DNA from 2 places in the Streptomyces sp. NPDC029041 genome. Region 2 is predicted to be linked to the other one. Evidence: riboswitches for the same ligand, from Rfam matches in the RefSeq annotation. Region 2 holds a riboswitch; the other holds the start of a gene.
The links. A riboswitch is a leader RNA that binds a small molecule or an ion and turns the genes downstream of it on or off. The one in region 2 is predicted to bind thiamine pyrophosphate.
Positions count from the first base shown of each region.

Region 1: another riboswitch for thiamine pyrophosphate. It lies ahead of AB0F04_RS26035 (thiamine ABC transporter substrate-binding protein); the one in region 2 lies ahead of thiO (glycine oxidase ThiO).

Region 1 is NZ_JBEZWO010000010.1:116,524-121,947, reverse strand. It holds gene AB0F04_RS26060 (phosphatidate cytidylyltransferase) at 1-566, shown strand, start outside; gene AB0F04_RS26055 (SRPBCC family protein) at 683-1,132, shown strand; gene AB0F04_RS26050 (hypothetical protein) at 1,160-1,333, opposite strand; gene AB0F04_RS26045 (hypothetical protein) at 1,431-1,619, opposite strand; gene rlmN (23S rRNA (adenine(2503)-C(2))-methyltransferase RlmN) at 1,985-3,091, shown strand; TPP riboswitch at 3,116-3,222, shown strand; gene AB0F04_RS26035 (thiamine ABC transporter substrate-binding protein) at 3,347-4,384, shown strand; gene AB0F04_RS26030 (iron ABC transporter permease) at 4,360-5,424, shown strand, end outside.
Region 2 is NZ_JBEZWO010000003.1:390,870-396,293, forward strand. It holds gene metF (methylenetetrahydrofolate reductase [NAD(P)H]) at 1-729, opposite strand, end outside; gene thiE (thiamine phosphate synthase) at 828-1,487, opposite strand; gene AB0F04_RS09025 (Rv2175c family DNA-binding protein) at 1,772-2,137, opposite strand; gene AB0F04_RS09030 (FAD-dependent oxidoreductase) at 2,248-3,489, opposite strand; gene AB0F04_RS09035 (hypothetical protein) at 3,522-3,872, opposite strand; TPP riboswitch at 3,925-4,036, shown strand; gene thiO (glycine oxidase ThiO) at 4,034-5,218, shown strand; gene thiS (sulfur carrier protein ThiS) at 5,215-5,415, shown strand; gene AB0F04_RS09050 (thiazole synthase) at 5,418-5,424, shown strand, end outside.

The DNA of each region.
Region 1 (5,424 bases), on a different contig from region 2:
GGGTGGCGATGGCGCTCACGGCCCTGGCCGTCCTGGTCTGGCGCATGACCGAACCGCCCGAGAACTATCTGAGGGACGTCACGGCCGGTGTCTTCGCGGCGTTCTACGTGCCGTTCCTCGCGACCTTCGTCGCGATGATGCTGACCGCGGACGACGGGCCGCAGCGGGTGCTCACCTTCCTGCTGCTGACGGTCGTCAGCGACACGGGTGCCTACGCCGTCGGCTGGCGGTTCGGCCGGCACAAGCTCGCCCCGCGCATCAGCCCCGGCAAGACCCGGGAGGGCCTGCTCGGCGCGGTGTCCTTCGCCATGGTCGCGGGGGCCCTGTGCATGCAGTTCCTCATCGACGACGGTGCCTGGTGGCAGGGACTGGTGCTGGGGCTCGCGGTCGCGGTCACCGCAACGCTCGGCGACCTCGGCGAGTCCATGATCAAGCGGGACCTCGGTATCAAGGACATGGGCACGCTGCTGCCCGGGCACGGCGGCATCATGGACCGGCTCGACTCGCTGCTGCCCACGGCTCCGGTGGTGTGGCTGCTGCTCGTGCTGTTCGTCGGATCCGGCTGAGACGAACTCCGTCAGCGAGCCCCCGCCCTTTCGGCCGGGGGCTCGCTGCCGTCTCGGGGAGACGTCCGGGGGCCTGAAGTGGGACGATGCAGATGTACCTCCCAAAGGAGGCCATCATGGCCATCATCCGAGAGAGCATCGTCGTCGACCGCCGTCCCGAGGAGGTCTACGAGTACGTCATGGACGCCGGGCACATGCCGGAGTGGCAGCTGAGCGCCGTGTCCGCGGAGCGCTTGGACGAGGGGCCCGTGGGCATCGGCAGCAAGGTCCGGGTCAGTCGGCACGTCGGCCGCCGTGTCATGCCGATGACCATGGAGGTCACCGAGTACGACCCGCCGCACAGCTGGGGCATGCGCGGTGTCGACGGCCCGGTCCGGGCCCAGGTGCACGGCGAGGTCGAGCCCTACGACGAGGGCCGCCGATCGCACGTCACGATCGACATCGACTTCGAGGGCCACGGCATGGGCAAGGTCCTGGTCCCACTGGTCGTGCGCCCCCAGGCCCGCAAGGAACTCCCACGCAACGAGCAGCTCCTCAAGGACCGACTGGAGCAGACGACCGGGTAAGGCGTCCCTCCGGCGGCTCGGCTCGGCTCAGCGCCGCCGGGGGAACTTCCAGCCGTTCTGCCGCAGCTTGAGCAGAACGAACACGCCGCAGAGTGCCCACACCCCGAGAAAGGCCCACTTGAACCACGGGGGGCCTTGCCGCTTCTCCGCGAGCTGCACCGGGGCCGAGTGGGCCGCGTACGTCAGGTAGAAGGCGGTCATGACTCGCGCGTGCCCCGTCCCTCGGGGGGAACGCAGGGTTTCGCAGGCTCGGGCCCGGTCCGCGCCCAAGCCGTACGAGTCCGCGCGGCGGGGACGCCTAGTCGTCCTCGCCGCTCTGCCGTGAGCGGGAACTCCGGCCCGCACTTTGGGCCAGTTCACTGCCGAGCAGCGTGGCCTTGGCCACACCACGCGCCCAGCGCGGGGCGTCCCCCCGGGCTGTCCAGAACACGCAGACACTGCCGCCGATGACGAGCAGGACGACGACCGACAATATGAGCACGAGCATGCTCGACCCCCGTTTCTTGTGATGGTCGGCCCATCCTGCCAGGCACGCCTCGCTGCGGGTGGCCTACCGGCTGTGCCGGCACCTCACAGGTCCGACCCGTTCGCGCAGGTCGGCGCCTGAGCGAGATGACCGGAGTCCAGGCGGGGGTCCGGCTCGACGAGTGGTACGGGACGACGCATGATCGCACCCGGGCCGTCTCCGGGCCGTCCCGAGGGGCGCTCAGCGGCGACCGGTGACGGCCACCGACGACAGCCGTAGCAGCCTGGCGGCAGCCGCAGCCACCTGACGACAGCCGCAGCCACCTGACGGCCGTAGCCACCGACGGCTGCAGGTCACCCGAGCGGATCTGCGACACTGGGAGGGTTATGCCTGCACCCGGAGAACTCACATTCGTCGCCCCCCGCGGAGCCAAGAAGCCGCCGAGGCATCTCGCCGATCTCACTCCTGCCGAGCGCAAGGAGGCCGTCGCCGCGGTCGGGGAGAAGCCGTTTCGTGCCAAGCAGCTCTCGCAGCACTACTTCGCGCGGTACGCGCATGATCCGGAGCAGTGGACCGACATCCCGGCCGGCTCCCGGGGGCGGCTGCAGGAAGCGCTGCTGCCCGAGCTGATGACCGTCGTGCGGCATCTGTCGACCGACCAGGGCACCACCCGCAAGACCCTGTGGCGGCTGTTCGACGGGACGCTCGTCGAGTCCGTGCTGATGCGCTACCCGGACCGGGTGACCATGTGCATCAGCTCGCAGGCCGGCTGCGGAATGAACTGCCCGTTCTGTGCGACCGGGCAGGCGGGCCTGGACCGGAATCTGTCCACCGCCGAGATCGTGCATCAGATCGTCGACGGCATGCGGGCGCTCAGGGACGGGGAGGTTCCCGGGGGCCCGGCCCGGCTCAGCAACATCGTGTTCATGGGCATGGGCGAGCCGCTCGCGAACTACAACCGGGTCATCGGGTCCATCCGGCGGCTCACCGACCCCGAGCCCGACGGCCTGGGTCTCTCACAGCGTGGCATCACCGTCTCCACCGTCGGCCTCGTCCCGGCCATCCACCGGTTCGCCGACGAGGGCTTCAAGTGCCGTCTCGCCATCTCGCTGCACGCGCCCGACGACGAGCTGCGCGACACCCTCGTGCCGGTGAACACCCGGTGGAAGGTGCGCGAGGTGCTGGACGCCGGCTTCGAGTACAGCGCCAAGTCGGGGCGCCGGCTGTCCATCGAGTACGCGCTGATCCGGGACATCAACGACCAGGCCTGGCGCGGTGACCGGCTCGGACGGCTGCTCAAGGGCAAGCCCGTGCACGTGAACCTGATCCCGCTGAACCCGACGCCCGGCTCCAAGTGGACCGCCTCGCGACCCGAGGACGAGAAGGCGTTCGTGGAGGCGATCGCCGCCCATGGTGTGCCGGTGACGATCCGGGACACCCGTGGCCAGGAGATCGACGGGGCGTGTGGTCAGCTCGCCGCCACCGAACGGTAGTCTGACCGCCGTAAGAACATCTGCATATTCCGACAGGGGAGCGCCACAGCGCTGAGAGTGCGGCACACGGCCGCAGACCCTCCGAACCTGGCCCAGGTCATTCTGGGTAGGGAGATCGGTCATCACTCGAGCTGTTGCGCCCTGCCCGGGACCCCGGAAGTCCCGGGCGGGGCCGCGTCTTCTCCTGGTCACTCCAGGAGGAATCCAGTGCGTAACAACATCAAGCGGCTGACGGCGGCGGTCGTCGGGCTCGGCATGGCCGGCACGCTCGCCGCCTGCGGGTCGTCCGGCGGCGGCCAGGAGTCCGGCGACTCCAAGACCGTGACGCTCGTCAGCCACGACTCGTGGGCCGCGTCCAAGGACGTCATCGCGGCCTTCGAGAAGCAGTCCGGGTACAAGGTCCAGGTCCTCAAGGACGGCGACGCCGGGCAGGCCGTGAACAAGGCCATCCTCACCAAGGACAACCCGCAAGGCGACGTCTTCTTCGGCGTCGACAACACGCTGCTGTCCCGCGCCCTCGACAACGGCCTCTTCCAGTCGTACGAGGCGAAGGGATCCGACCTGATCCTGCCCGAGTACCGCGTCGACCAGGACAAGCACCGGGTCACCCCCATCGACACCGGCGACATCTGCGTCAACTACGACAAGAAGTACTTCGCCGACCGCAAGCTGGCGCCTCCGCGGACTCTCCACGACCTGGTCAAGCCCGCGTACAAGGACCTGCTCGTCACCGAGAACGCCTCCTCGTCCTCGCCCGGCCTGGGCTTCCTGCTCGGCACGGTCGCGGAGTACGGCGACGACGGGTGGGAGGGCTACTGGATGAAGCTCAAGGCCAACGGCGTGAAGGTCGTCGACGGCTGGGAGCAGGCCTACAACGAGGAGTTCTCCGGCTCCAGCAGCGGCAAGAAGGCCAAGGGCGACCGGCCGCTCGTCGTGTCGTACGCCTCCTCGCCGCCCGCCGAGGTGCTGTACGCCGACCCGAAGCCGACGGCCGCCCCGACCGGGGTCGCCGAGGGCACCTGCTTCCGGCAGGTCGAGTACGCGGGGCTGCTCAGCAACGCCGAGAACACCAAGGGCGGCAAGGCCCTCCTCGACTTCCTCATCAGCAAGAGGTTCCAGGACGACATGCCGCTCAACATGTTCGTCTACCCGGTGCGCGAGGGCGCCCAGGTGCCGCCGGAGTTCGCGAAGTACGGGCCGCAGGCGAAGGACCCGGAGACCATGGCCCCGGCGAAGATCGCCGACCACCGTGACCAGTGGGTCAAGTCGTGGATTTCACTCGTTCTGAAGTAGCCCGCAGGAGGCGCGGAAGCGCGGCGCGGCTCGGTCTGCTCACCGTGCCCGTCGCGTTCTTCGCCGTCTTCTTCGCCTACCCCGTCGCCGCGATCGTCGCGCGCGGTCTCAAGGCGGACGGGACCTGGCACCTCGGGCGGATCGGGGAGGTGCTGGCGCAGTCCGACGTCCGGCACGTCCTGTGGTTCACCACCTGGCAGGCGCTGGTCTCCACCGCGCTCACGCTGCTCGTCGCCCTCCCCGGTGCGTACGTCTTCGCCCGCTTGGACTTCCCCGGCAAGCAGGTCCTGCGGGCGGTCGTGACCGTCCCGTTCGTGCTGCCGACGGTCGTCGTCGGCACGGCGTTCCTGGCGCTCGTCGGGCGGGGCGGGCTGCTCGACGAGCTGTGGGGCGTACGGCTGGACACCACCGTGTGGGCGATCCTGCTCGCGCACGTCTTCTTCAACTACGCGGTCGTCGTCCGGACCGTCGGCGGGCTCTGGGCGCAGCTCGACCCGCGGCAGGAGGAGGCCGCGCGCATGCTCGGGGCGTCCCCGCTGCGGGCCTGGCGGCAGGTCACCCTGCCCGCGCTCGCCCCGGCCGTGGCCGCCGCCGCGCTGATGGTCTTCCTGTTCACCTTCACCTCCTTCGGCGTCGTGCAGATCCTCGGCGGGCCCACCTTCTCCACCCTGGAGGTGGAGATCTACCGGCAGACCTCGGAGATCTTCGACCTGTCCACGGCGGCCGTGCTGACTCTCGTCCAGTTCGTCGCGGTGGGCGCGATCCTCGCCCTGCACGCCTGGACCGTGCGGCGGCGGGAGACCGCGCTGCGGCTGGTGGACGCGTCCGTGACCGGGCGCAGGCCACGGGGAGCGGGGCAGTGGGCACTGCTCGGCGGGGTGCTCGTCACCGTCGCCGTGCTGCTCGTGCTGCCGCTCGCCGTGCTGGTGCAGCGGTCCCTGGGCGCGCCGGACCTCGGCTACTACCGGGCGCTGACCCGCGAGGACGGGGGAGTGTTCCTGGTCGCGCCCATCGAGGCGATCGGCAACTCCCTGTCGTAC
Region 2 (5,424 bases):
GGCGTCCGGGAACGCGGCGTTGGTGAGGGATCCGATACGTTCCAGCGTCTTCACGCTCGCGATCGGCATGACCTCGGGAATGATCGGGGTGTCGCAGCCGGCGGCCGAGACCCGGTCGCGCAGGCGGAGGTAGTCCTCGGGGTGGAAGAACATCTGCGTGATGGCGTAGTCGGCACCCGCCCGGCACTTGTCGACGAAGTGGCGGACGTCGGTGTCCCAGTCGCACGAGCGGGGGTGCATCGCCGGGAAGGCGGCGACGCCCACGCAGAAGTCGCCGGAGGCCTTGATCAGTTCGACGAGTTCGGCGGCGTAGGCCAGGCCGCGCGGGTGCGGCACCCATTCGCCCATCGGGTCGCCGGGCGGGTCCCCGCGCAGGGCGAGCATGTTGCGGATCCCGGCGTCGGCGTACTGGCCGATGATGTTGCGCAGGTCGGCCACCGAGTGGTCGACGGCGGTGAGGTGGGCGATCGGGGTGAGGGTGGTGTCGGAGGCGATCGCCTCGGTCGCCTTGACCGTGCCCGCACGGGTGGAACCGCCCGCTCCGTAGGTCACGGAGACGAAGTCGGGTGCCACCGCCTCGACCCGGCGCAGCGCGTTCCACAGGTTCCGCTCGCCCTTCGGGGTCTTGGGGGCGTAGAACTCGAACGAGTACGTCGTCTTGCCGGCCGCGAGCATGTCGCGGACGGTGCGGGCGTGGTCCGACCTGATGGATGCGGTGCCGAGGGCCATACGGGCAGGTTAGCCAGGGGCGGTCGGTCCCCCAACCGGGGGCCGACTTTTGCCCTAATTGTCCACTTGTTGTCCATCCCTTGGACAAACCGCCGGAACTACGCCTCCCGCAGCCGCTTCGCGAACCCGGCCGCCGCGGCCCCGGGGTCCTCCGCCTCGGTGATCGCCCGGACGACGACGACGCGCCGGGCACCCGCCTCCAGGACCTGGTCGAGATTGCCGAGGTCGATGCCGCCGATGGCGAACCAGGGGCGGTCGGTCCCGAGGGCGGCGGTGTGGCGGACGAGGTCCAGGCCGGGTGCGTGGCGGCCGGGCTTGGTGGGCGTCGGCCAGCAGGGACCGGTGCAGAAGTAGTCCACACCCTGCTGGACCGCGGCCGCCTCCGCCTCGGACTCGGCGTGGGTGGAACGGCCGATCAGGACGTCGTCGCCGAGCAGCGCACGGGCGGCGGGGACCGGGAGGTCGCCCTGGCCGAGATGCAGGACGTCGGAGCCGGCGGCGTGGGCGACGTCCGCACGGTCGTTCACCGCGAGCAGCTTGCCGTGCCGGGCGCAGGCGTCGGCGAAGACGGCCAGGTGCTCCAGTTCCTCGGCGGCCTCCATGCCCTTGTCCCGCAACTGCACGATGTCGACCCCGCCGGACAGCACGGCGTCGAGGAACTGACCGAGGTCGCCCTGCCGCTTGCGCGCGTCGGTGCAGAGGTAGACCCGGGCGTCGGCGAGCTGGGCCCGTGCGGTGGCGGCGGCGGTGCCGGTCATGCGTGTCCCCCAGGGTGTCGGTGGCGTGCGGGTGCGCGTGCACGGCGTCGAGCGGGCCCGAGTGCGTGGCCCGCGTGGCGGGCGGCGCGGGGCGTACCCGCCCCGTCACCGACGCCTCGGGCACCTTACGCCTGCCCCTAGGCCCGACGCTGACGTTCGCAGCCCAGCACAGGGCGTGTCCGGCCCCGGGCCGTGACCCCTCGGGTCACGGCCCTCACGTCGGGCGGTTGTTCGGGTCCGGCTCCGCTCGCACTGTGCCGGACGGTTGTCCTGTCGCGGCCGGGTCAGACCGCGAGCGCCTGGGCGCGGCGCTTCACCTCCGTGCCGCGATTCTCGCTGAGCGCCTGCGCGGGGGTGCCGGGCAGGCTGGGGTCCGGGGTGAAGAGCCACTCCAGCATCTCTTCGTCCGTGAAGCCGTCGTCCCGCAGGAGCGTCAGGGTCCCGGACAGGCCCTTGACGACCTTGTCCCCGTCGATGAAGGCGGCAGGGACGTGCAGCGCGCGGTTCTCACCACGGCGTACGGCGATGAGCTGGCCGTCCTTGACCAGCTGCCGCACACGCGTCACCTCGACGCCGAGCTGTTCGGCGATGTCGGGGAGGGTGAGCCAGGCGGGGACGAGAGCATCGATCTTTGCGTCAATCTCGGTCACGGAAACAAGCCTGCCATTTGCCACTGACAGTCGGAAGCCGGACCGGTCCGCCCGGCGGACGCGCCGCGCCCGTCAGCGCCGCCCGGCGGCCCCCACCGAGGCGGTGGCGCCTACGCCGTCGCCGCTTTCATGGGCCTGGCCGGATCGGCCAGCAGCACCGGATTCATCGGCGTGCCGGACTCGATCAGGCGGCGTCCCTGCGCCAGGTCGCGGGGCCTGCCCACCGCCAGCAGCGCGACCAGCCGCTCGCCCCGCAGCCAGCAGACGGTCCAGGCCGGGCCGGAAGTCTCGCCCCGCCACAGGGTGGTGTCCGCGGCCGCGTGGTGCCCGGCGTACTGGACGAACCGCCCGAACTGCTCGGACCAGAAGTACGGCACCGGGTCGTAGACCGCCGGTGTCTCCCCCGTGGCCCGGCCGACGATGTTCACGGCGACCGTGCGCGGCCCCTGGAGGGCGTTGTCCCAGTGATGGATCAGCAGGCGCTCGCCGTAGCGACCCGAGGGGAAGGAGGCGCAGTCGCCGACCGCGTACACATCCGGCTCGCCCGTGCGCAGATGCTCGTCGGCCACGATCTCGCCGTGCGGGCCCAGCCCGATCCCGGAACCGGCCAGCCAGGCCGTCGCGGGGCGGGCGCCGATGCCGACGACGACCGCGCCCGCGGGCAGCCGCGAGCCGTCGTCGAGGACGACGACGCCGGGTTCGACGCGCTCCACGCGCGCGCGTGTCCGCAGGTCGGCGCCCGCGTCGGCGTACCAGTCGGCCATGGGGGCGGCGACCTCGGCGGGCAGCGCCCCGGCGAGCGGGCGTTCCGCGGCTTCGACGACGGTCACCGCGCAGCCCGCCTCGCGCGCGGCGGTGGCGAACTCGGCGCCGATCCAGCCCGCGCCGACGACCACGATGTCGTGCCGGCGGGCCAGCACGGGCCGCAGCCGCTCGGCGTCGTCGAGGGTGCGCAGCAGGTGCACGCCCGGCACGCCCTCGGTGCCGGGCAGCCGGACGGGTTCCGCGCCCGTCGCGACGACCAGGACGTCGTACGGCACGGGCCCGTCCTCGGTGTCCAGCTCGTGGTCGGCGGGGCGCAGGCCCAGCACCTCGCAGCCGAGCCGCAGTTCGATGCCGAGGGCCTCGAAGTCGACGTCGAAGGCGGAGCCCTCGGACTTGCCGAGCAGGACGGCCTTGGACAACGGGGGCCGGTCGTAGGGCTGGTGGGGCTCGGCGCCGATGAGGATCACGTCACCGGTGAAGCCCTGCTCGCGCAGCGCTACGGCGGTCTGCACCCCGGCCATGCCCGCGCCCGCCACGACGACGCGCCGCGGCGCGGACGAACCTGGTTCCTGCGTCTGCTCGCTCACCTGATCACCATAGACACCTGACGTTTCGTCAGTCAGTGCTCATGCGCCGTGACCTGCTCCACAACGCTCGTGCCGTCACCCTGCTGGGACTCCCACTCCCAGGTCTCCTCCAGCCGCACCCGCCCGTCGGGCAGCTCCACGACCGAGGAGACGCAGTGCCCGGAGGACGTGGTGCCGTCCTGCTTGAGCTGGACGTACCGGAAGTCCAGCCGGTCACCTTTCCGGGTACCCACGAGGTGCCCGCGTACGACGTCGCCACCGGTGTACTCGGCCCAGATCTCGCCCTGCCGCTCGTGGTACGTGAACCGGGTGCGGGTGCCCACCTGCCCCGGGGCCTGGTCGGCGACCGGGGCGAGGACGAGACCGTCGAGGGATCGGGCCATGGACTGAGGCTCCCTTACTGCGGGACAGGGCGTCGGGCTAGGGTGGCCAACGTAAAGCACTCGCGGGAGCCCGGACGCACCGGGCTGAGAGGGAGGCTGGCGGCCTCCGACCGTACGAACCTGATCCGGGTCATGCCGGCGAAGGGAGGGGCTGGACGCCCATGTCGCCTACGTCCACATCCACGTCCGTGTCGTCAGACGTCCTGGTCATCGGGGGCGGGATCATCGGCCTGGTCACGGCCTGGCGGGCCGCGCAACGGGGGTTCGCCACGGCCGTCGTGGACCCCGAGCCGGGCGGCGGGGCCGCTCAGGTCGCGGCCGGGATGCTGGCCGCCGTCACGGAACTGCACTACGGCGAGCAGACCCTGCTCGGTCTGAACCTCGCCTCCGCCCGGCGCTACCCGGACTTCGCCGCCGAGCTCACCGAGCTGACCGGCCGGGACCTCGGCTACCGCCGCTGCGGCACGCTCGCCGTGGCGCTGGACGCCGACGACCGGGCCCACCTGCGCGAACTGCACGCCCTGCAGCAGCAGTCGGGGCTGGAGTCGCAGTGGCTGTCGGGGCGCGAGTGCCGGCGCCTGGAGCCGATGCTCGCGCCGGGCGTGCGCGGGGGGCTGCGAGTCGACGGCGATCACCAGATCGATCCGCGGCGGCTGGCCGGGGCGCTGGTCGCCGCCTGCGAGCGGACGGGCGTGGTCTTCCGCCGTACGTGGGCAGAGCGGCTCGCCGTCGTCCGGGACCGGGCCGCGGGTGCCGTCCTGGCCGACGGGACCGAGGCGGCCGCCGGGCAGGTGGTGCTCGCCGGGGGGAGTCTCAGCGGGCGGCTCGCGGGCGTCCCGGAGGACGTGCTGCCTCCCGTGCGGCCGGTGAAGGGCCAGGTCCTGCGGCTGACCATGCCGCAGCGGCACGGGCCGTTCCTGAGCCGGACCGTGCGCGCGGTCGTGCGCGGCAGCCACGTCTACCTGGTGCCGCGCGCGAGCGGCGAGCTGGTCGTCGGGGCCACCAGCGAGGAGCTGGGCTGGGACACCACCGTGACCGCGGGCGGCGTGTACGAGCTGCTGCGGGACGCGCACGAACTGGTCCCCGGCATCACCGAGCTGCCGCTGACCGAGACCCGGGCCGGCCTTCGGCCCGGCTCTCCCGACAACGCGCCCCTGCTCGGCCCGACCGGTCTGGAGGGGCTGCTGCTGGCCACCGGGCACTACCGCAACGGCGTCCTGCTCACCCCCGTGACCGGCGACGTCCTGGCCCAGGTCCTGGCGACGGGTGAACTCCCCGAGGAGGCACGGCCGTTCACCCCGAAACGCTTCAGTCCCGCCACCGCACTCACGGAGCAGCCCGCATGAACATCTCCGTCAACGGCGAGCCCCGGGACGTCGGGCCCGGCACGGCTCTGGACACCGTCGTGAGGTCGCTCACGGCCTCGCCCTCGGGCGTGGCCGCCGCCCTCAACGAAACCGTCGTCCCGCGCACCCAGTGGCCCTCCACCCCCCTGTCCGAGGGGGACCGTGTGGAAGTCCTCACCGCCGTCCAGGGAGGCTGACCATGGCCG